3 regions of the Megasphaera sp. UBA4233 genome follow, and region 2 is predicted to be linked to each of the others. Evidence: riboswitches for the same ligand, from Rfam matches in the RefSeq annotation. Region 2 holds a riboswitch; each other region holds the start of a gene.
What was found. A riboswitch is a leader RNA that binds a small molecule or an ion and turns the genes downstream of it on or off. The one in region 2 is predicted to bind S-adenosylmethionine.
Positions count from the first base shown of each region.

Region 1: another riboswitch for S-adenosylmethionine. It lies ahead of metK (methionine adenosyltransferase); the one in region 2 lies ahead of B2U90_RS11400 (methionine ABC transporter ATP-binding protein).
Region 3: another riboswitch for S-adenosylmethionine. It lies ahead of B2U90_RS01360 (MetQ/NlpA family ABC transporter substrate-binding protein); the one in region 2 lies ahead of B2U90_RS11400 (methionine ABC transporter ATP-binding protein).

Region 1 covers NZ_DGXL01000014.1:167,308-175,536, forward strand. Annotated here, with positions in the region: gene B2U90_RS03870 (glutamine synthetase) at 1-1,032, opposite strand, end outside; gene B2U90_RS03875 (GatB/YqeY domain-containing protein) at 1,187-1,639, opposite strand; gene rpsU (30S ribosomal protein S21) at 1,665-1,844, opposite strand; gene metK (methionine adenosyltransferase) at 1,996-3,186, opposite strand; SAM riboswitch class I at 3,268-3,370, opposite strand; gene B2U90_RS03890 (EamA family transporter) at 3,469-5,094, opposite strand; gene B2U90_RS03895 (phosphatase) at 5,264-6,013, opposite strand; gene B2U90_RS03900 (ABC transporter ATP-binding protein) at 6,028-7,056, opposite strand; gene B2U90_RS03905 (ABC transporter permease) at 7,001-8,229, opposite strand, start outside.
Region 2 covers NZ_DGXL01000033.1:63,209-71,437, reverse strand. Annotated here, with positions in the region: gene B2U90_RS11435 (AAA family ATPase) at 1-896, opposite strand, end outside; gene B2U90_RS11430 (DUF262 domain-containing protein) at 893-2,047, opposite strand; gene B2U90_RS11425 (NAD-dependent epimerase/dehydratase family protein) at 2,655-3,122, opposite strand; gene B2U90_RS11420 (hypothetical protein) at 3,566-3,811, opposite strand; partial or broken gene B2U90_RS11415 (ISLre2 family transposase) at 3,796-4,740, opposite strand; gene B2U90_RS11410 (hypothetical protein) at 4,753-4,956, opposite strand; gene hpf (ribosome hibernation-promoting factor, HPF/YfiA family) at 5,220-5,744, opposite strand; SAM riboswitch class I at 5,959-6,060, shown strand; gene B2U90_RS11400 (methionine ABC transporter ATP-binding protein) at 6,146-7,189, shown strand; gene B2U90_RS11395 (methionine ABC transporter permease) at 7,170-7,823, shown strand; gene B2U90_RS11390 (MetQ/NlpA family ABC transporter substrate-binding protein) at 7,840-8,229, shown strand, end outside.
Region 3 covers NZ_DGXL01000006.1:121,863-130,091, reverse strand. Annotated here, with positions in the region: gene B2U90_RS01375 (ABC transporter permease) at 1-1,269, opposite strand, end outside; gene B2U90_RS01370 (ABC transporter ATP-binding protein) at 1,256-2,365, opposite strand; gene B2U90_RS01365 (ABC transporter substrate-binding protein) at 2,452-3,498, opposite strand; SAM riboswitch class I at 3,798-3,895, shown strand; gene B2U90_RS01360 (MetQ/NlpA family ABC transporter substrate-binding protein) at 3,985-4,809, shown strand; gene trxA (thioredoxin) at 4,944-5,309, shown strand; gene B2U90_RS01350 (TIGR03905 family TSCPD domain-containing protein) at 5,329-5,568, shown strand; gene B2U90_RS01345 (PhzF family phenazine biosynthesis protein) at 5,660-6,433, opposite strand; gene B2U90_RS01340 (TetR/AcrR family transcriptional regulator) at 6,511-7,146, opposite strand; gene B2U90_RS01335 (MBL fold metallo-hydrolase) at 7,394-8,188, shown strand.

The sequences.
Region 1 (8,229 bases), on a different contig from region 2:
CATGATAGCACCATAGCCGAGAGCAGACAGGAATTCCTGGGACATGTCATCAGGATTGTAGAGGTTGACGAATTTACCGTTCTTCATGATGGCACCGATGCCGATATGGGTGTGTTCGCCACTGCCGGCAACGCCCTGAATCGGTTTAGCCTGGAACGTAACTTCAAGACCGTTTTCACGGAATACTTCACGGACGATGACACGGGCCTGGATTTCGTTATCAGCCGTCTGTACGGGATCGCCTGTGTATTTCCAGTCGATTTCGAGCTGTTCGAGAACGTAAATCAGATTACCGGAATCATCAATCTGGGCTTTGATACCACCGACTTCTTTATGACCCATTTCTGGTTCGAGGCCATAGAGACGGAGGCGTTCAACAGCCTGTTCCAAAGCTGTACGGACTACGCCGTGTGTACGCTGCCAATACGATTCCTGCAGTTTCTGTGTAACGGAAAGGCTGCGTGTTGCCACTTCCTGGCTCGGGGTCTTGACCCAGAATTCCAGTTCGGTTGCCGTCGTAAATACGATTTTTTCGATATCGTCAGTATTAATGGTCAGGCCTTTGACGCCGTATTTTTTGATGACTGCCAGAAGTTCATCATTAACATAATTCAATGTGTTGCGGAGAATGGAACGGGAATCGATATAGCCCGTTGCATGACGCAGAAAGCTGGGGATACGGAGAGTACCAACCGGCTTGCCTGTTGCATAATCGATGTTGCCATCGTTATAATCGACGAACCAGTTTACACCGGGGTCAGCCTTGATATCAACACGGGCATTGGAAAGCGTTGCAATACCCGGCAGGACGACGGAAGAACCATCTGTCTGGAAAGCCGTTGCATTGAAGAAATCATCATAGTCATCAAAGAACGTAGAAATAGGAATCTTTTCATCGGTATCATTGCCGGCGAGATCGACGCCTACGAGAGATACAAATTTGATTTCCGGATGCTGTTCGAGCAGGGCCAATACCCCTTCTTTACCATACTGACCTGCAGGAATGACATAAACTAAATCTTCTTTTACCATACCCAATTCCTCCTTAACAAATAAAAAAGACTTCTCCCCAAAAATTTGGTTTGAAGTCTTCTTTGACTTGATTCATGACTTATTTTGTTGTCTAAATCATGGTTAAATATTACAATCAATCAGCGGATTTGTCAAGCGATTTATGATAAATTCACTACTTGTTTTGTAAGATTTTTTTGACGGTCTGGGAAACGACCTTCCCGTCGGCTTTGCCCTTGACTTTCGGCATGACGAGCTTCATGACATCGCCCATCTTAAGAGACGACGCATCCTGCCCGGCAATGGTGTCACGGACGATTTGCGCAACTTCATCTTCCGTCAGCTGTTTTGGCATATACTTTTCCAGAACGGCCATTTCAGCCTTTGTCTGGTCTGCCAGGTCAGTACGGCCGGCTTTTTCAAATTCAGCCAGCGATTCTTTGCGCTGTTTCATTTCTTTGGCAATGACTGCTGCCACACCGGCATCATCCAGTTCGCATTTACCATTGATTTCCGTATTTCTAATGGAATTACGGACCATGCGTATGACGGAAAGAGCCGTCTTACCAGCTTCTTTCGCTTTCATTGCCGTTTTCATATCTTGAAGCAGTTCTTCTTTCAGAGACATGATATCACCCTTCTACTCTTTGCGATTATGCTCTATACTTCCGTTTCCGTGCTGCTTCAGATTTTTTCTTTCTCCGTACGCTCGGTTTTTCATAGTGTTCGCGTTTCCGGACTTCGGAAAGAACACCTGCTTTTTGGCAAGAACGTTTGAAACGGCGCAGTGCGCTGTCCAAGGATTCATTTTTACCAACTTTGATTTCTGCCATTCTATATCCCTCCCTCCAAATGTATGTTAGGGAGTGCTTTACTGCACACATTGAAATTATACTCAAAAAGAGCATATTTGTCAATCCGTAAAGTACTGTAGAAAGTGAAGTCATACACTTTCCTCAGGCAGACATCAAGGATGATTGCCTATTATAATCCGGCTTCTTTACGGAGGATATCGGCCTTATCGGTCTTTTCCCAGGGAAGGTCCAGATCGTTGCGGCCAAAGTGACCATAAGCAGCGGTCTGTTTGTAAATCGGACGCTGCAGGTCGAGCATTTCGATGATGCCGGCCGGGCGGAGGTCAAAGTGTTTGTTGATCAGGCTGACGATGATATCGTTATCGACCTTGCCGGTACCGAACGTTTCGACGTGGATAGAAACAGGGCGGGCAACGCCGATGGCATAAGCCAGCTGGATTTCGACTTTATCAGCAAGGCCTGCGGCAACGATATTCTTGGCTACATAACGGGCTGCATAAGCGGCCGAACGGTCGACTTTTGTGGGGTCCTTGCCAGAGAAGCATCCGCCGCCATGACGGGCCATGCCGCCGTACGTATCGACGATGATTTTCCGTCCCGTGAGGCCCGAATCACCCTGGGGGCCGCCGATGACGAAACGTCCCGTCGGATTAATATACAGTTTTGTCTTGTCATCGAACAGGCCTTCAGGAAGTTCCGGCTTGATGACGTATTCGAGAAGATCTTTTTCAATCTGATCCCGTGTTACTTCCGGGCTGTGTTGTGCCGAAATGACAATGGTATCGATGCGGACCGGCTTGCCGTTATCGTATTCGACCGTGACCTGTGTCTTTCCATCGGGACGGAGATAAGACAGCGTGCCATCCTTGCGGACCTTCGCCAGGCGGCGTGCCAGACGGTGTGCCAGGGAAATCGGCAGTGGCATGTAATCGTCCGTTTCATTAGTAGCGTAGCCGAACATCATACCCTGGTCACCGGCACCAATCATATCAAATTTATCCTTCTGCCCTTCTTTTGCTTCCAGAGCTTCATCGACGCCCATAGCAATATCTGAAGACTGTTCGTCAAGGGATACGAGGATGCCGCATGTATCGCAGTCAAAGCCGTATTTAGCCCGCGTGTAACCGATTTCACGGATTGTTTCGCGGACGATATGGGGAATATCGACATAGCAGGTAGTGGAAATTTCACCTACGACATGGACCATGCCAGTCGTTACCAGCGTTTCGCAGGCAACGCGGGCATTTTTGTCTTTTGCCAGGATGGCATCAAGGATGCTGTCGGAAATCTGGTCAGCCATCTTATCAGGATGACCTTCAGTAACGGATTCAGAAGTAAAGAATTCGCGGTTTTTAGCCATTTGTATATCCTCCTTAACTTTTTTAGTTCCATTTGATACGTATGTAAAAAAAAGCCCTCTCTGACAAGAGGGGGCTACGTATACCCATCTGCCAGTATATACACTGTTGGATTTAGCACCTTTCAATAGATGAAGGTTGCTGCGGCATCACAGGGCCAGTCCCTCCGCCGTCTCTTGATGGAACTATATTTTATTTGACGTAAGATAGTATACCCGATATAGCAGGATAATGCAAGTCTTTTTCAAAAGAAATTTTCCCTGCCCGGTAACACCTATACCGTATCAGGCTTCGGGCACAGCTGTTGTTTTTTCATCCCGGGCATTGTCCTTTGTAACAGGATTGAGTTCGTCCTTCGAAATGGTAAGACGATGCTGTGCTGCTGCCAGGATGAGGTCTGCTGTCTTTACGACACCGTAATCGCTGGATTTCAGGCTCATATCGTAATTGGCCCCATATCCCCAGTAGGAATCAGTACAATACATGCAGTGGTCGCGCCGTTCCTTGTTGACGCGGTTGCGGATTTTCATAGCCGTATCGGCATCGACGTGTTCGCGCAGCATGATGCGCTGCACAGCCCAGTCCGGATCAGAAGAAATAAATACATTAAATGTATTGGGACGCTTGCGCAGGATATAGTTTGCCAGCCGCCCGACGATAACGCAGGATTTACCGTTGGTTAGTTCCCGGATGACATCGGATTCATCATTAAACATCTCCTGCCGCTTCGATTCATACCCTGTCGAATAATGGACGTAATCATCGTAGACTTTAGCCAGGAGCGGACCGAGATGATTGTCTTTTTCCCTGCGCCAGGCTTCGAATGTCTGGGGATGTTCTTTCCGTGTCATATTGAGAATAGCCGTGTCATAGTAGGGCACGCCCAGCTTGCGGGCTACGAGTTTGCCTATATTGCGGCCGCCACTGCCGAATTCCCGGGAAATAGTGATGACCAGCGGGCATTCTGCATTTTCCCGTATCCACGCCGGATGATTCTTACGCCCTTCGATTTCACCGACCGCATGATGGCGGAACAGGAGATGTTCGATAGGCCCTGCCATGGTACAGCCCAGAAGGATGAGAACCAGACCGATGACAGCGTTCATTGTAATCGGTTCCGACAGAATAATCGCCGACAGGATCAACGCGATGACTGGTTTAATGAAGAAGGCAAAAGATGCATTAGAAGGGCCAGTCAGTTCAATTGCTTTCATGAAGCACAGGTACCCGAAACCGGTAACGACGAGGGAGCAATAAATGAGCGGCCAGATAGTACTGGAATTGATGCCGCCCAGGATAGGATCGCCGTGAAACAGGAGGATAAAGAACAGGAAAAAGCAGCCCAGAAGGAAACTGAAGGCATTTTCTACATTGCCGCCCAATTTGGCAATACGCAGCTTACCAAGTGTCGTATAGAGGGCAAAGGAAACAGCTGCCGCAGCCGAAACGAGCAGCCCGAAATTGCCGCTTTCGATAATGGCTACGGGATTGGCCACGATAATCAGACCGACGATACTCAGGACCAGGGTAATTGCCTTTTTGCGGGTAAATGCTTCATGAATGATAAAATACGAAAAAATCATAACAAAGACAGGATTACTGGAAAAGACGATAGCCGCAAGACCGGCATTGGCCATATTGACCCCAATCTGGAACAAAATCATGCTGAAACAAATATTGACCAGCCCCAGCACAGCCAGATAAGCTATATCAGAACGATTCAGATGGATATGGCGCTTCTTCATATCCCGCAGTGCCAATGGCATCAACAGCAGCCCACCGACGAGAAAACGAAGAAAGGTCAATTGAAAGGGGGTAAAAGCAGTGCCAGCGATTTTCAACGAGATTTCCATGGTCCCGAAGGCAATTGCTGTCAGCACAATACAGATTGTGCCTAATTTAGATGACATAGAAAAGCCTCCTCTTCATACATTACTGCTTTTAAATGAAATGATACATCAAACCATCAAAGCAAATCTCATTATATACCCGCTCGATAAGCGTTGCAATATAAAAAGGTGCTACACTTTTCCATCCCATTCTTTTGTTTTTTTATATTCCCGGTGTTCACTACACCATCTATTCAGACAGGCTGGCAGCAAGCCGCTTCCGTCTCGGCGTATCGTTGAGAACGTATAATAAGCCTTCTTTCGTCGCATTCAGAACGAGAGATTCAGGAAAACAGGCGTCTTGCAAAAAGGCGTCCGACCGCTGCAAATCTCCGACATCGAGCCATATATGCGCGTCACTGCCGGCAATGACAGGAACCTGACACTGCTGACAATATTTCAGCAGCACAGGAATATTTTTTTCTGCACCGGTACGCCCGTTACGTGGCGAAGCAGAACTATTATTGATTTCCATGGCAATATGTTCGTGGGAAGCCGCCTCTACGAGTCTTTCATAATCGACAGGAAAGCGGTCATCGTCAGGATGCCCCAGAATTTTAACATAGGGATTTTTCATAGCCTCGATAAGTGCCGATGTGTTCTCCTCTACCGATCCGGACTGGATGCAGTCTTTATGGAGACTGGCAATGATGTAATCGACTTTCTGCAATATGCGTTCTTCCATATCGACACGTCCATCATAATCAATAATATTTAGTTCCATTCCTGTAAAGACGTGCAGTCCATCGATGATGTCAGGGATTACTTTAAAATTGGTAAAAAAGATAGGCTGCGGCGCACCGGGCATGGAACTGGAATGTTCTGATACCCCCAGACCCCAGAGGCCCCGTTTCCTGGCCGCAGCAATATTATCCGTAAAGGAACCATAGGCGTGGCCACTGGCCAGCGTATGGGTATGCAGATCAAATAAATAATTCATATGCTTTCCTCTTTTCACGCTGTAAATACGAGCCGTACCGATTCGCCGGGGAAAAATACTTCTCCTGACCGGGCAAAAACTTGGAATTCTTCTTTACCACAGGTGACGGCGTAGTGTATTTCCCTGCCGTGAAACTGCCGGTTCGTTATGGTCGCTTCCAGTCCCGGCCCATCATAGGTGATATGGAATTGTTCCGGCCGGACGGGATAGAGGCCTTTTTCTTTTAAAGGACAGGCAATACCCGTATCAGGATATACGAAAGGATGTCCCGCCACATGAAAATCACTCCCCTGCCAGGTGCCATGAAGGAGATTACATTTGCTGACGAAGGTAGCGACGAATTCGCTTTCCGGGTGAGTATAAATTTCTTCCGGTGTTCCCAGTTGTTCGATGACGCCGTAACGCATGACCAGAATGCGGTCTGCCATCGCCAGGGCTTCGCTCTGATCGTGCGTGACGTATATGATAATGGCGCCCGTACGGCGGTGTATGTCCTGGATTTCTTTGCGCATATTGATTTTAAGTTCGGCATCGAGAGCACTCAGAGGTTCATCCATAAGCAGGATGGACGGCTTGCTGACGATAGCCCGGGCCAGGGATACGCGCTGGCGCTGGCCACCGGACAGTTCCCCGGGATAGCGGTCGGCCAATGCATCGAGTCCCATATCATGGATGGCCTGGGCGACAGCGGCTTCTTTTTTCTCTGCCGGCCAGCCTGCTTTTTTACGGCTCTTCAGGGGAAATTCCACATGTTCCCGCACAGTCATGTGTGGCCACAGGGCAAAGGACTGGAACACCATGCCAAGGTCTCTGTTTTCAATGGGAACCATGACTGATGAATCAGAATAGACCGTGCCATCGAGGCGTACTGTGCCAGAGGTAGGTTTCAGGAAGCCGCCGATAATCCGCAGCAATGTCGTCTTGCCACAACCGGACGGGCCGAGGATAGCAAGGAATTCTGACGGTCTGATAACCAGATTAATATCATTAAGCACTGGCGTGCTGCCGAATTTCTGTTTTATGTGTTCGAGATGCAAGCTCATACACGTTTTTCTCCTTCTTTTTTAAAGATGTAGCCCAGGCCAGCATATATCCGCCAAGGAGCAGTAACACGACGACGGTGGACATGGCCGCCGACAGGCTGTAATCGCCGGCCTGCTGAAAACTGAAAATCGTAAGGCCGATGGTCTTTGTACCGGCACTGGCCAGAATAGACGATAAGGTTAGTTCGGTCAGGGACAGGCCGAATATGAGAAACGAACCGGAAAGGACAGGCCGCATCAGCAGGGGCACCAGCACATAGCGCCAGACTGACAGCATAGAACCGCCGCTGGCACGGACAGCATCCTCCAGTTCGGGATTAATGGCATTCAGTGCAGTCTTACTGCTCTTTATCTGAAGAATCAGGTAACGCGTGATGTACGCAATAAGAAGGATGTAGATTGTCCCATAGAGCTGGGGCCGGACCCCGGGGAGCGGTTCCGTCCACTGGAAAATCATGGCCAGAGCCAGGACAATGCCCGGCAGTGCATAGGTCAGGGCTGCGCATTTTTCAGCAATTGCAGCGGCCAGACTATGGCAACGCACTTGACGGAATGCCAGGACCGTACCGATCACGATGCATACCAGACAGGTGACCAGTGCCAGAATCAGGCTGTTGCGGACAGCCGTAAGAACGCCCGTATTGGTAAAGACAAAGGAAAAATTACGCAACGATATATTACTATAGGTCACGGCAAGGCCATAATTTTTCAAGAACGCGTTGAGAATCATATCAGCTAATGGAACGAAGTTGAGAAGGCTGAGCAGCCCCGTGACACCCCACTCCAAAATCTTTCGTCTGCTGCCGTTCAGGATGATGCGGGGCTGGAAATCTTCTTTAATGGATTCCATGGCGCTGCGGCTATGGACAAAGCAGCTTTCCAACAGTGTCCCGCCAATGGCGATACACGACAACAGGACAGACAACGCGGCTGCCATGGGAAATGCATCGGGTCCGAAACTGATGGCCTTTTCGTAGATGTACGTACTGAGTACGGGAATCCCCGATGAAATGCCCAGAAAGGCCGGCACGGCAAAGTTATCAATAGCAGCCAGGAATGCCAACAAACTGCCACTGGCGATAGCTGGCCAGACTTCCCGCAGGTCAATGCGCCATATAGTCTGCCAGATAGTAAAGCCGCAGGCACGGGAGGCCCATTCCATCTCTGCAGGTA
Region 2 (8,229 bases):
ATTAATCTTCCCAACATTGTTTGTGCATGAGGATGTAGATGGGCCTCTGGATTTTCTAACAATAATATTCCACCTTGTTGTACTGTTAGCAATGCAAGTATAATAGGAAGAGTGTAAGTCAATCCAAATCCAACATTAATAGAGCGACGGTTTTTAGCACTGCCCGAATATGAATAAGTCAATTGAGCTGCATCCATATCCGACTGCACAGTCGTGTGAATTTTCGTATTAGGGGAAATACATTCCATCCATTTATTAACCTGAAAATCTATAGTTGGTGTTTCATCTTGATCAGCTACACCCAGCAACGGAATATCTTTGTTCTGCATTGAATTATAATAAAAAGCAGAATACTCACCTTTACTGCCAATATTATGATTAACTTCAACGCTTTCATCAGGAACATCAAACCAGCTTCTTGGACCAATACGATCTGCAGTAATGTAAGAAAAATCAATATAGCTATTGTTATTTTGTGCAAAGAGTTTTGATTTCATGAAAATCTCTTTATCCCGAGTTACTGCATAAGAATTCATAGGTTGCAAGATACTAGAGTTACTACTTTTGTTAACCTTCCATTTATCCTCGAAAACATTATCCTGATCAACAACTTTCATACTAATGATATCATTATCGCTAAAATCACAAAGGACATCGTTGCCATGACCAAGACGCATATACTGATTATTTAAGCGTAATGTAAAAGAAGGAATTCGATTTTCTCCACTACTTATGGAATTCTGCCTTTTTAAATATGATTCTCTTAAAAGTAATAGTGATTCTATCACTGTAGATTTTCCCATACTATTAATTCCAGCTAAAATTGTTAAAGGTGCAATAGCAATATCTATAGATTTAAAGCATTTAAGGTTTTTTATTTGTATTTTTTTAATCATATTAAGCACTCCTGGATTAATTTTTCAATAGTTGCAAATCGAAATTGAACGTTTTCTCTATGTCCAGTTCCTTGGGAAACTGATTCTATAAACTTCTCATCGTCTAGCAATCTATTATATTTTTCTTTAAACGATTTATTTTTTATCAAGATTTCAAATTCGGAGTCACCTAGATGACTCAATTCAACTGACCATATTTCAAACATTGCTTTATTAATTTTACTTCCACCTTGTATTTTTTCGCCAAGTTTTTGCCGCTTAAAAGCTCTTATTCCAAAAAGAATAAATGCTCGTTTCATTGCTTTTTCAAAACTTGAAGATATTTTATGTAATTTAACAACTGACATACCTCTCAACTGCTGCATAGCAACTTCTAAAAAATCATCCATGCGAGGTCTATAGTTTTCTGATTTCAAGATATAAAATGCTACAAAACGAGTGACTAGTTCTTGATCAAGCATTCTCTTATTACTAATATGAAACTGTTTAAACGCATCACTATCTGCCAAATTTTCGATAAAATCGGATGCCTGCCCATGAAATATCGCATGTCTTATTTCTTGAGAATTTAAATTAAATCCGCCTGTATTAATTCTCTTAAAGATATTGAACTTAACCTCATCAGGAGTTCCTGGTTGAATAATATTAGCTATGATTTGGGTTTCTTCTATTCTTCTTATCATATTTTTAGGAAGTTCATCAAACTTTAAACCATTAAATTCGGTAAAATATTCTAAATCAGTTAATCTAAGTTCCTTATCAACCATAAAAGCTTTAAATGTACTCAATCGCTGTAGACCATCAACAATCAACCATTTATTGTCATCTGAACCATCAAAATAAAATGTTGGAAGAGGAATCCTTAAAAGTAACGATTCAATTAATCGACTTTGATCAGTCTTATTCCATAATCCACTATGTCGCTGAAAGCTTGTATTCATATCAATTTCAGATGGAGTTGAATTCATTCTTTGAATCAGGTTATATACAGTTGGTTGTTTAACAATTATATTAATCTTTTCAGGATCAAAATGAGCAGAAAAATCATGATCCGGGGCTTCATTATTGCTATCGTCATCATCAATATCAACAGAAAGAATTGTATTTACCCCTCTTATATTTTTTTCTTCTTCTCTATTTACAGTATACATAGATTATCTCCTGCTATCATACCAAACCATAAATTTTCAATATCAATATTATAATTATCTTTCACATCTATTTTAACAGCATTTTGCAACTTTTTGAACAAATAAATATCGCATAACCACTCTTTGAAATACAATGAATCTGTTCAATATTTTTCTACGGCAACACGGCAAACGCAATTCCTGTTGACCGGGCCGATCATACCCAACTGGCCTGAAAATGCAGACGTATCTGGATGAGCATTTTGCAAAGTATAAAAACGCCAGTCCACAAGAACTGCGAAGCCATATAAGCTAACAAATACAGCGTGAAATATTTTTTAGCAGACTTAGTACAGGCCAAACTGACTTTGGAAACTACCGAGGCAACGCAAAAGTTGTAAAGTGCTGAATAATACCAATAAAACAAGAAAATATGTTTGCCAATTTATATTTAGTTTATTGCAAAACAAATTTTATGTCAAATAAACCCACTTGCAGGTTAGTGTCAAGAAGTTCCCAGTCATTCCCCATCACCCCATAGGAGCTATCCGCCTGCTACTGAAAGATATAGCATAGTTGAACGTTCAACTATGATACTTAAAGTATGATGTAGAAGCGGTGGGGGCTTCTACATCGGATGCTTGTACCAGGTGTAGGTTCGGGCTATGCCTTGTTCCAGAGTCATTTCTGGTTTTATGTGCAGGGTTTGTATCAGTTCTTTGTTGCTCAGGACGGAGCGCTGGATGTCTCCGGGGCGGGGTGATGCGTATTGCACTTCGGCCTTGTGTCCTATGGCCCGTTCGAAGGATTGGATCAGGTCGTTGATGCTCGTTTCAGTTCCTGTCGATACGTTGATCGTGTGATAGCCCGTGAGGGGCAATGCCTGTACGATAGCCGATGCGATGTCTCCGGCATAGACGAAGTCCCGTGTCTGATTGCCATCGCCATAGACGGTGATAGGGTTTCCCTGGGACAGGAGTTTGCAGAATATACTGACCACGCCGCCTTCTCCTTTTTCTCCCTGCCGTTCGCCGTAAACGTTGGCAAAGCGGAACACCGTCGCATCGAGGCCGTACAGTTCATGGTAGACCCGCATGTTCCGTCGTCATCTTCGTAATACCATAGGGTGACATCGGGCAAAGGGGTTCCGATTCTTTCAGCGGGATATTTTTTATATAAAAAAAGGCCCCACATGATTATGAGGCCCTTACAAACCTTACTTATAGTTATGCTGTTTGTACATTCTCCAATGGGTCTTTTACGACTGGTGACTCATATACGATAAAGGGATCGATATCTATGCATCGTGTTTCATCGCGATTGCCTTCCAAGTCCCAGGCTACTGTACCATTCAATACAGTCAGACACGAACGGAACGTTTCTAAATTCTGTAATTCCTGAAAAACACCTTGTCTGGTAATTAATTTAGAAGCATCACATTGTCGTACTGTTCCATCATTAAAATATACGAAAATAGAAGATAGTGTCAAGATGTTGTGGGAATTTTTTGGCATGAGAAAGGAGACCTTGGTATAAAAGCTACATAATATGCTGATAGCCGCCGTTTTCTATTAATCGCATCCATCCGCCCGTCAAGGTGGATTCACGGCCTGGCATATCATCCGCTTTTTCAGGAATGTAAGTGCAGTACTTTAATTTCCGAAAATTCCATTCTTTTTTCAAGACTTCCCGATTGATGTTCAGTTCCGTCATCTGCCCACCGGACGCAAACCGTTTCTGTGCATAGGCTTCCAGATTACCTCCATTGGCTATATACGTACGCATCCTGGCGACTTGTTCGGCCCCAATCGGACTCCATCCATACACCGTGAACTCATCCGTTCAGACAGCATATGGCTTACGTGTCCTTCCGTACTGCTGGTAGCATCTGATTGCGTCAAAGCTTTATGGGCGCCATCCCAGTTGGACAGGATGTATTGGTACCCATCCATGATGGGCTTTTTCCGTTCCGGACCTGTCCGCAACTTTCGCTGTACTTCTTGTACAAAAGCCGCCTGGTCGTTGGCTCTCAGTGCGTCATAGAGTACGCGGCTCGTACCTTTCCCTGCGATTTTACGAAGGTATTGGCTGGCATGATATCCATCCACAACATGGGTACTTTGGGCTAAATAGTTGGTCCTTGCTTTAATCCATGGAGCAGCATCTCCTTTGATTACCACTTCCGGCGTCTGCTCCGCTCCATAGGCTTGTTGGATATACTGATTCACTTCTGGCCATAACTGAGACGGAGCTTCCCATCCGGAAAACGTGCGCCGCCCACATAGCTTCCTGCGTCCCCGACAGACAGATACCTTCGAGTCATAGACATTGATCAGTTTCATCTCTTTGGCAGGGCATTTTTGCATCGCTGCATGGTCCTCATCCGCTTCTACATATACTTTGTGAATCTCTGGTTTGGCTTCTGGCATAGCGGCTGCCTGATTGGGGAGAGTCCCTAATTTACGGATAGACAATAAGACACTTTGGACACTCAGGCTGGTGGGCGTTGTAAGAGCAGCGGCCTTACGATAACTTACGTCAGCGGAACGAGTGACTAAACGAGCCCGGCACAGCGGCTCAATATGAGTCGATTTATCCAATCCCAGCCACTCATCTAACAAATAATGATATGATGAATCTGCCTTACATTGATAATACGTCCGGGCAAAGGTGACATCGCCCCACAGTGTGGTCAGCGTCCGTACGCGATGGTCTTTAACCTGATACTAATGGTTTGGTCTAATCGCTGCATAGATAGCCGCATCGGCTTGTTCCAGGAGTGTTGTCATGATGGCTACTCCGATTTGATTGACCAATTGATCCAGATTTTGGCTTAACTGAGCTAATGATAGTTCCTGGGCCAAGATTTTCCGAAGAGATGCATTAAAAAAATCTACACAAACATTGGAAATTTGTTGTATACTAAACATGAGAAGGACTCCTTTCGTATGTGTTGGATCTACACTTTATTATACAATAAGGAGTTCCTTCTCTTTTTGTATTTTCTTTAATGTATTAAAGTTTTCCCACAATTATTTTACACTATCTGACATGAAAAAATCTTATGCAAAGATAAGGTAACATCCTTATATTAGGACACATTGCGATATCTCTGTAAATACGGGATTGAAAGGCAAAAAAACAAGGGCTGTGATACCCTTTCTGCGATACCACAGCCCCTGTATGATTCAGCTTAGTATTCCGGTTCAATCAGGCCATATTTGCCATGTTTCCGTTTGTATACGACGTTGATGGCTTCCGTTTCCGAATTGAGGAAAACGAAGAAATCGTGGCCAACGAGATTCATCTGCAGGATAGCTTCTTCTACGTCCATAGGACGGGCTGCAAATTTCTTGACCCGGGCAATTTCAAAGTTTTCTTCCGGTGCAGCCGGTCCTTCGACGAGTCCTTCATGGAAGGAGCCGCCTTTCATACGGCGTGCCAGCTTCGTTTTATATTTGTGGATTTGGCGTACCATTTTGTCGTAAACCAGATCGATGGCGGCGTACATATCGTCATTGGCTTCGACGCCACGAAGAACGACACCATCTACTTTCAAGGTGATTTCAGCAATTTTACGATCTTTTTCGACGGAAAGAAGAGCCTGGACATTGACTTCATTTTCAAAGTACTTCGTTACTTTCTTTTCATGTTTCAGTACATAGTCCTTTAATGCCGGTGTAATTTCTAAATTCTTGCCTCTTACGATTGTTGCCATACAAATCCCTTCCTTTCGTGAGAAACTTCGTTCCGGACCATCCATGCTTAAAATCCGGATATCCTGCTCCTCATATATTAAGTATTCGATATAAAAAGGTAAATTCCTGCTTGACGATGAAATATTTTTTTCGAACGGCATTCAATTTTTTACACAAATAACATTGACAAGGATTCCTATTAGTGTTAGTATACAACTCAGCAATTACATAACCTATTCATCCAGAGCAGCCGAGGGAATGGCCCTATGACGCTGCGGCAACCCCCCATAGCGGGAAGGTGCCAAGTCCAACGGATTTCCATCCGGCAGATGAAATGATTGTATACGTACCGTCAGCATCTGTTGACGGCTTTTTTTATGCTATCAGCACCTCCAGGTGTATCCATTAAGGAGTTGATCTTGTGATTACCTTTGAAAACATTACCAAGACCTACGGCGGCAAAACGCACGTCCAGGCCCTGAAAGGCATCTCACTGACTATCCATGACGGCGAAATTTTCGGCATCATCGGGAAAAGTGGTGCCGGCAAATCGACGCTCGTCCGCTGCATCAATATGTTGGAAAAACCGACGACGGGCAAAGTCATCATCGACGATAAGGAACTGACGGCCATGTCCGACAGCCAGCTGCGGGCCGAACGCAAAAACATCGGCATGATTTTCCAGCATTTCAATCTGCTGTCGTCCCGTACCGTTTTTGACAATATCGCTTTTCCGCTGGAACTGGCTGGCGCTTCCAAAGAAGTCATCCGCAGCAAGGTCGATTCCCTGCTCGAACTGGTCGGCCTGACGGACCGGCAGTTCAATTATCCGTCCCAGCTTTCGGGTGGCCAGAAACAGCGTGTCGGCATCGCCCGCGCCCTGGCCAGCGATCCGAAAATCCTGTTGTGCGATGAAGCGACATCAGCACTGGATCCACAGACGACCAAATCCATCCTGGAACTGTTGAAAGACATCAACAAACGCCTGGGCATCACCATCGTCATCATTACCCACGAAATGGCCGTCATCAAGGAAATCTGCGACCGCGTGGCTGTCATCGAAGGCGGGGTCATCAAAGAACAGGGCCGGGTCATCGACGTCTTTACCAATCCCCAGTCGGAAACGATGAAGGAATTTGTCAAATCGGTCATCAATATGGAACTGCCCGAAGGCATCAAAAAACTGGGCGTCACCAATCAGCCATCGCCGGACCGGGATATGCTCGTCCGCTTCCGTTTCAAGGGAGCCGCTACCAACGAACCGCTGGTAGTCAATGTCGCCCGCAAGTTCAATCTCGATGTCAGTGTCCTTTACGGCAACATCGATTATATTCAGGATGTGCCGTTCGGCTATCTGATTGTTGTCATCATGGGCGATATGAAAGCCCAGACCGAAGCGTATTCGTATATTAAGACGCAACCTATTGAAAGCGAGGTTTTAGGATATGTCCCCAGAACTCATTAAATTAATGATACAGGGTATCGAAGAAACACTGTTCATGGTGTCCATCTCTACTCTCATTGCTGCTATCATCGGTATTCCTCTCGGCATCACCCTGGTTACGACCAGCAAAGGCCACATTCTGGAAAACAGGGTAATCAATCAGATTCTCGGAACTATCGTCAATATCATCCGTTCCATCCCGTTTATCATCCTCATGGTCGCCATCATCCCGCTGACCCGCCTCATTGCCGGTACGTCTATCGGCACGACGGCAGCCTGTGTACCACTGACTATCGTCGCTATTCCCTTCCTCAGCCGGCTCGTAGAAACGAGCATCCGCGATGTCGACTTCGGTCTCGTCGAAGCGGCAGAATCCATGGGTGCTTCTCCGCTGCAGATTATCCGCAAAGTCCTGCTTCCGGAAGCACTGCCTACGATCATCAATAATATCACCGTCCTCATCGTCAACCTCATCGGGGCTTCAGCTATGGCTGGTGCCATCGGTGGCGGCGGTCTTGGGGATATCGCCATCCGCTACGGCTACCAGCGTTTCCAGGCCGATGTCATGCTGGCTACGATCATTATCCTCGTCATCGGCGTCAATCTGATTCAGGCTTGCGGCGACTTTGCTTCCCGCAAGAAGAATAAAAAATAAAAGGAGTGTCTGTATCATGAAATCATTCATCAAAAAGGCCGTAACACTGGCGGCCCTCGCTACACTGTGCGTTTTTGCCGCCGGCTGTGGCAGTAGTGACAACAATTCCAAATCGGCTTCTTCCGACAAAAAAGAAATCACTGTCGGGGTCACACCGGGCATCCATGCGGAAATCATGGAACAGGTCAAAAAAGAAGCTGCCAAACAGGGCATTACCATTAAAATCATGGAATTCTCTGATTATGTAACTCCCGATGTCGCCCTCTCCAATAAGGAAATCGACATGAACTCGTACCAGCATAAACCGTATATGGACAACCTGGTCAAAGACAAGGGATTGAAAATCGTTTCTATCGGCCAGACCGTCGTAGCACCTATCGGCCTCTACTCTCACAAAATCAAGAGC
Region 3 (8,229 bases), on a different contig from region 2:
AGCCGTACCGCTTAAAACGATAGGCGGACTGTTGAAGGCAAACAGGAAGGAAATCCCCAGTACAGACCCGGGAATAATGAAGGGGAACATGGTCACCGTATCGAGGATGCTGTTGAGGAGATTCTTTTTCCGTACACTCAGATAGGCAATGATAACTCCCATGACCAGTACGATTGCAATAGCGACAATACCCAGGAAATAGGTGTTCCAGATGACCGTGTTATCTTTGGCGAACAACGTCGCTTCATAACTCTGGAGCGCATACCCGCCAGTAAAGACCTGACCGCCATTACTGCGCAGAAACGATGTATACACGACGACGAGCTGGGGCAGAATAGCCAGCCCTGTTACTATATACACGATACCATGAGCCATGATATTGCGCAACCCCGATGCTTTTTCAGCTACGATAGGCTTCAGTGCTGTCATCGTATAGGTACTGCGGTTCGCCAGATAACGCTGGGCAAAGAACATGACCACCGTCAGTACAATCATGATGACGCAGATAGCCGCAGCAAATCCATCATCACCGCCGACTTCTCCCATAAAGGACGTATACACCAGTACGGGCATGGTCTTGAATCCTTCACCGATCAGCATAGGTGTACCAAAATCGGCAAAGACCCGCATGAAGACGAGCATCGAACTGGATAACAGCGTCGGCAGCAGAAGAGGTACCAGGATCCGCCGCATCCGCGTGAAACGGGAACAGCCCAGGCTTTCCGCCGCTTCATTCAGCGAATTATCGAAAGTCTTGAGCGATCCGGACAAAAATATATAAATCAAAGGAAAGGACTGCAAGGTAAAGACGAGGACGATACCAGAAAATCCATAGACACCATTAAACGATGTATGAAACAGCTGGTTAAAAAACTGGGTGATGACACCGTTGCGCCCCAACAGCTGAATCCAGGCATAGGCTCCGATGAACGGCGGCGACAAATAGGAAATGACAATCAGGATATTGAGAAGGGCACTCCCCTTTATCTTGATACTCCGCATGAGATAAGCCATGGGAAGCCCCAGAAGAGCTGCCAGGATAGTAGAGACGACCGTGACTTCCATACTGTGAACCATGGTTTCCCAATAAAAAGGCTTGGTAAAGAACCGGGTAAAATAGGCCATCGTCGCACTGCCCGAAGCAGGGTCCACTACGCTCTTATATAATACGAGTATCAGAGGATATAAAACAAAAATGGCAAAAAAAGCAAAGAGCCAGAGACTGATTACGGTCCAGAATGAAATATGAGATCGTTTAGTTTGTGCCATTATGACCACCTTCTATCATCGTTTCTGCACTGTCGCTATGGAATACGTTGATACGGCCGCTCTTAAGCTGCAGACTCACGGCCGTCCCATCGGGAAGATGACTGCCTTCACCCTGGTACTGGATGACTTCCAGATTATTTCCATCATCCGATTTCATAAAATAGTGAGTAGCAATTCCCAGGAATACGCTGCTTTCGACGACTGCAGAAATTCCCCTTTCACCGGCCGGCACAATAGAAAATTCTTCCGGCCGTACGGATACGATGACGGACTCTCCATCTTTTGCCGACTCATCGAGATTATCCATGGTCACGTTATATCCATCTTCGAAATGCAGGGTATGGGCATTCCCGTCTTTTTGCAGCTTTGCATCGAGAAAATTGGACAGGCCGATAAATCCGGCTACAAACGTATTGAAAGGCCGTTTGTAAATATTCTGCGGCGTCCCGATCTGCTGAATAACACCATTATTCATGACAGCGATGCGATCTGATACAGCCAATGCTTCTTCCTGGTCGTGGGTTACATACACCGTCGTAATGTGGATATGACGCTGGATTTTCTTTATCGCATTCCGCATTTCTACCCGAAGTTTGGCATCCAGATTGGACAATGGTTCATCCATTAGGAGTACTTCCGGCTGAATGACGATAGCCCGCGCCAGGGCAACCCGCTGCTGCTGGCCACCAGAAAGAGCCGCAGGCATACGGTCCTTTAAATGGTCAATTTTCACAACTTTCAGTATGTCGTCTACCCGTTTTTCTATATCGCCTTTCCCGGCCCCCCGCATCTGCAGTCCGAAAGCCACATTGTCCCGTACCGTCATATGGGGAAATATGGCATAGTTCTGAAACACCATGCCCATATTCCGTTTTTCTACAGGCACATCATTGATACGCTTCCCATTCAGCCGGATTTCCCCTTCTTCAATAGAGTTGAACCCGATAATCATACGCAGCAGCGTTGTCTTGCCACAGCCCGATGGTCCCAGCAGAGTAAAAAACTCCCCTGGCTTAACATGAAGAGACAATCCCTTTACTACCGTATTGTCCCCATAGCGCTTTACCACGTGATCAATATCAATGGATACGCTCATTTTCTCTTCCTCCCTATAAAAAATGCGGCAGGACCCGCTGCACTGATACTGAGTTTCCTGCCGCAAACTGATGCAAATACAATCATTTATCTGTTATTTTCGAGATGCTGGTTCCACATCGACACGATATCCTGTTTATGATCCGATACCCAACCTTCATCATAGTTGGGGAACAGATGAATCTGATCAATAGGCGTCATATACGAAGCCAGCTCGATATTTTTGCGAAGCGGCCGCACCGTCAGTTCCTTACCAGCCATTTCCTGAATCTTCTGTGAAATCATGTAATCGACAAATTTTTTAGCGTTTTCCGGATGTTTGCATCCTTTGATAATCTGCACCGATTCACCAGGGAAAATAGCTCCTTCTTTCGGGAATACGACTTTGACGGGAGCGCTGTTGCGGACATAGGTAGCTGCCGGGTCTTCCCAAGTGAGGCCTACCGTATATTCCCCATCGGCAACGCCTTTGTGGACAGCGCCGGAACTGTTCAGCATCTTGCCATCGAGATTCTGAATGAATTTATCCACATATTCCCATGCTTCCGGACTCATAGGATCACCATTTTTTCCTTTGGCATAGAGCATAGCCATGAGAGACTGGAATGCCGAACTGGAATTAGCCGGGTCGCCAAAGGCGATCTTACCCTTTAATGCCGGATTCAGTAGGTCATCAAAGGTCTCGATTTTCGTGTCACCAGCCAGATTCGTGTTGACGATAAGGACGGTAGGATCAGCAAAAGCTGGTGTGAAATATCCCGTCTTATTACGGAACGCTTCCATCATATTTTTATCTTCCGGCGACACATATTCCATGAATAAGTCTTTCTGGGATTCCAGCATCGTCTGATCTGCTGCCCAGAGGATATCGCCCTGTGGATTGCCCTTTTCTGACGAAACGCGTTTTAATAACGGTCCCGTACCGGCTACGACGACATTGACTTTGATTCCCGTATCTTTTTCAAAATTAGGAATGACCAGATTGTTCAGGCTTTCGCTACGGGCCGTATACACCGTAAGCACCTTATCATCACTGCCAGATGCACTCTTCTGACCACCTCCGCAGCCAGCCAATGAAACCAGTGTCGCCGCTGCAATCGCCAAGGTAATGATTCGTTTTGTGATTTGTTTCATCTTTCTGCTCCTTTCGCTTTACCAAATTCCGAAACACGTATTGCGCACTTTTATTGTACTGTATTCATATATATTGTCTATCCGGTAAAAGATAAAAAACATCTAATTTTCTTAATACATCCTATTTTTTCACATATAGTATATGTCATTTTTTATAAAAATTATCATATATTTCAATCAGAAATAATACAGCGCATTAAAAAACGGTATTTTTGCGGTCTGTATTTTTAGATATAGAAAAAACTAATACTTGACAAGAGAAAAAAACTATGCTAATATCTGCATCATCAACTGAATACGTTTCATCAAGAGCAGTCGAGGGAATGGCCCGATGACACTGCGGCAACCGCCATAAGGTATGGTGCCAACTCCATCGGATTATTCCGGCAGATGAATCATAGGATTAATAAAGCCGTCATCTGCATGACGGCTTTTTTGTTGATACGGACTTATTTTGTATACACACTCAGGAGAGGGGTACGAAACATGAAATCAGCTATTAAAAAAATCATTTCCGCCGGCCTCATCGCAGCTATCTGCGTATTTGCTGCCGGCTGCGGTTCCAGCAATGACAGCAAAGGCGACCAGGCAAAAAAAGAAATTAAAGTAGGGGTAACAGCTGGTCCTCATGCAGAAATCATGGATGAAGTAGCGAAAGAAGCTGCCAAACAGGGGATTACCATCAAAGTCGTAGAATTCAACGATTATGTACAGCCTGATAAAGCACTGGCCGAAAAAGACCTCGACATGAACTCCTACCAGCATCAGCCGTACCTTGACAATATCGTCAAAAAGCAGGGCCTGAAGCTCACGTCTGTTGGAAAGACGATTCTCATGCCTATGGCCGTTTATTCACACAAATATAAATCTCTCGATGAAGTTGCTCCGGGCAGCAAAGTCACTATTCCGAACGACCCGTCCAACGGCGCCCGTGCCCTGCTCCTCCTGCAGCAGGCCGGCCTGATCAAATTGAAGAACGGCGATTCCATCGAAGCTTCCGTTGCTGATATCACAGAAAACCCGAAAAATCTGAAATTCGTCGAACTCGATGCCGCCCAGACGCCGCGTTCTCTCGATGATACAGACATCGCCTGCGTTAATACCAACTACGCCATTCCGGCCGGTCTGAATCCGAAAAAAGATTCCATCCTCGTCGAATCCATTGAATCGCCCTACGCCTGCGTATTCGCTGTCCGCCAGGGTGATGAAAACAACGAAACATACAAAAAAGTCGTTCAGATTTATCAGTCCGAAGCGATCAAGAAATTTATCAACGATAAATATCAAGGAACCATCCTGCCTGCATTCTAATAGCCGGCAAAACGGCCTGTCACATCGGTGACAGGCCGTTTTTTTCTAAGCGTCTGCGTTATATTAAAGTTCGATGGTACAAACAATAAATCTTGTATATTATACATTAAAATTTTTCTCGTAAAATTTGACAAATGTGTGATATAATAGAAGTGTCTCGCAGACAATACGCATACCAAAGGAGTGAATCATATATGGAATACACATTTACCAATGATAATTTCAATCAGGAAGTCCTGCAGTCCGATAAACCGGTCCTCGTTGATTTCTGGGCCACCTGGTGCGGTCCCTGCCGTATGGTAGCCCCCGTCGTCGAAGAAATAGCTAACGAACATCCGGAATACAAAGTAGGCAAAGTCAATGTAGATGAACAGCCGGAACTGGCCCAGCAGTTCAATGTCATGAGCATCCCGACTCTCCTGGTCTTCAAGAATGGCCAGCTCTACAAGAGTTCTGTCGGTGCTCAGCCGAAAGCCAGTATTCTGGCACTCTTCGATTAATGACGAAAGGAGGATTCCCTTGCATACGTATAAACCGAGTGGCATCTGTGCCACACAGATTGATTTTGACGTCAGAGATGGAAAAGTCTATGATGTCGCCTTTACAAAGGGCTGTCCCGGCAATCATCTCGGCCTTTCCAGCCTTGCTGAAGGAATGCCCGTCACCGAAGTCATCCGCCGTCTGGAAGGCATCCGCTGCGGAGAACGCACTACGTCCTGTCCGGATCAGCTGGCCCAGGCATTAAAAGAATACGTCTGATCTGGTTATCCTGACCGCTTAAAAGGGGATTGTACCAGCATGAGTAACCTCTCATGCCGGTACAATCCCCCTTTTATATTTTCACAATGAATCAAATTTTAAGGTCAGCTTCCGAATACAAGACCGCATAACCAGCCATGGCGATGTGACCATCTTCTATATGGCAGTACAATTCGCCGCCACGGCGTGACGCCTGATAGGCAACTAAATCACTCTTACCTAGTTTTTCTGCCATGACCGGGATAATATGACAATGCCCGCTGCCGCATACCGGGTCTTCCGGCACGGATAATTTGGGAGCAAAGGAGCGGCTGACACAGTCATACTCCGTTCCTTTTGCCGTAACATTGCACAGCAGTCCATCAAGGTGTTTTAGTTTTTCCATATCGGGCTGGCATTCCCGGACCTGTGTTTCATTTTCCAGTACACAGAGAAGGTCCCGGGCCATGTATGCTTCTACCGGGCGGACTCCCAGCGCGTTTTCCATGGCATCGGTCACAGGCACCGGTTTCATATCATAAGCGGGAAAATCCATGGAGAACAGCTCACCTTTCCGGGTCACTGTAAGCACGCCGCTCAATGTATGGAAGACGAAGGTATGGCACTGTGGTTCGATAAAGTTTGCCAGGACAAAGGATGTTCCCAGCGTCGCATGGCCGCAGAGGTCGATTTCTCCGCCTGGCGTAAACCAGCGCAGGCGGTATCCGTCTTTTTCCTTTACCGTAAAGGCGGTCTCTGACAGATTATTTTCTATGGCGATGTTCTGCATCAGTTCATCGGAAGGCCAGGAATCCATGACGCATACAGCAGCCGGATTTCCTTTGAATACTTCTTTCGTAAACGCATCGACAACATAACATTTCATACCTCATTCCTCCTCATTCAATACGAACCTGTTTCTGATACGTTCATCATAACACAGGAGAAAACGCCCTGCCATAATCAGCCTGACCTGTCTTTTTGTTTCTGTAAACCTGCTTCACCGGCCGTAACGAACCGCAGAAGCAGCATCTGCAGGTGAAACCACGCATCATCTTTCTTCCAGTGATGATGGCGATTCACAGCATAGGCGCCATACATTTCAAAGGTAAATACGGCTTCTGCTTCTTCCCGGCTCAGGCCATACTGCTGCATGAAGCCGGGAATCTTCTTCTTTTCCAGTTCATATATGCGTTCCAGAATATACCCGGCCAAACTCTCATCTTCAAAGAGTGCCTTGTACGCCGGCGCATGGGCTGCCCGGTGACAGGCCGGCAGCAGCTCATACTGCTTGCGCAGCGCCTGTTCATTTCCTGTACGCGCAATCCGGGCCAGTTCATCCCGCCGTTTTTCATCTGTAAGTGGCGACTGCTGTTCTGCTATTTCCAGAGCATCGGCAATGACTTCATCCAGTACGGCGTATACATCCCGGTAGTGCAGGTAAAATGTAGCCCGCGTCACGTCTGCCCGGCGGCATAAGGCTGTCACCGTCACCTTTTCAAAAGAAAACTCCTGAAGCATAGTAAGGAATGTATCTTTAATGACCTGCCTGGTATACCGTGTCCGCCGGTCACTCTTATACGGCTTCTTCCCGCTCATCCCTGCCACCTCTTTTTTGCATCATCTGTACGAGTTGCTCTCATTATAGGAAACAAAACTTGATACCGTCAATAGAAAAAATCAGAAAATCATCGGCACATCCCGCTATAACTTGACAAAAACGCGAATCTGTCAGGAACTGTTCCATTCCGCACCAGTTGTCTATTGTGTTCTGACCGGTCCTGCGTATACTAAACCTATACACCGGTGCATCATTTCCTATCCCATGTTACAGGAGGTCATCGTTATGAATATTCAGCAAATCCGCAGCGCTACACTGCGCATCACTATCGGTAATACGACATTTCTCATCGACCCCTGGCTCGCCGATACGGGAACAGCCGGCTCTTTCCGGGACTGGGGCGGCAATCAGCCTCTGACAGCATCTCAGGCCGCTATTCCCATGCCCATGAAGCCCCTTCCCTGTCCTAAATCCACCATCTTATCCTATGTCGATGCCTGTATCATCACCCATATCCATCCGGACCACATTGATGTGGATATGACCTGTCATACGGTCGGAGCCCCGCTCCCCAAACACCTTCCCGTCTTTGTCCAGAACGAAGCCGATGCCGCAGTCCTGACACAATCAGGCTTTACGGATGTACGCCTTCTGTCTCCGGATCCGCTCAGTTTCTCATCCATTACACTGCGCCGTACTCCCGGCCGCCATGGCACCAATCAGCCCAGCGGCATTTCCAGCGGCGTCCTTTTTCAGGCTCCCGGAGAGAAAACGCTCTATCTGACCGGCGATACCATCTGGTACGATGGCACGGCCCAAGTTGTATCCACCTATCAGCCCGATATCATCATCGCAAATACGGGAGCGGCAACACTGCAGAACTGCGGGCGTCTCATCATGGACACGGGCGACCTGCTGGCCATGCACCACGCTCTCCCGACAGCACAGATTATCGCCACCCACCTGGACAGCGTCCCCCACAATCTCTTTACGCGTCGTATATTGCAGGAGCAGCTGGAACTGGCCGGACTCCCCCACACCATCTATATACCGGCAGACGGAGAAACTCTGACCTTTTAACGAGGTCTTTCGGTTCCACCTGTTTCATTTTACTTCCTTTT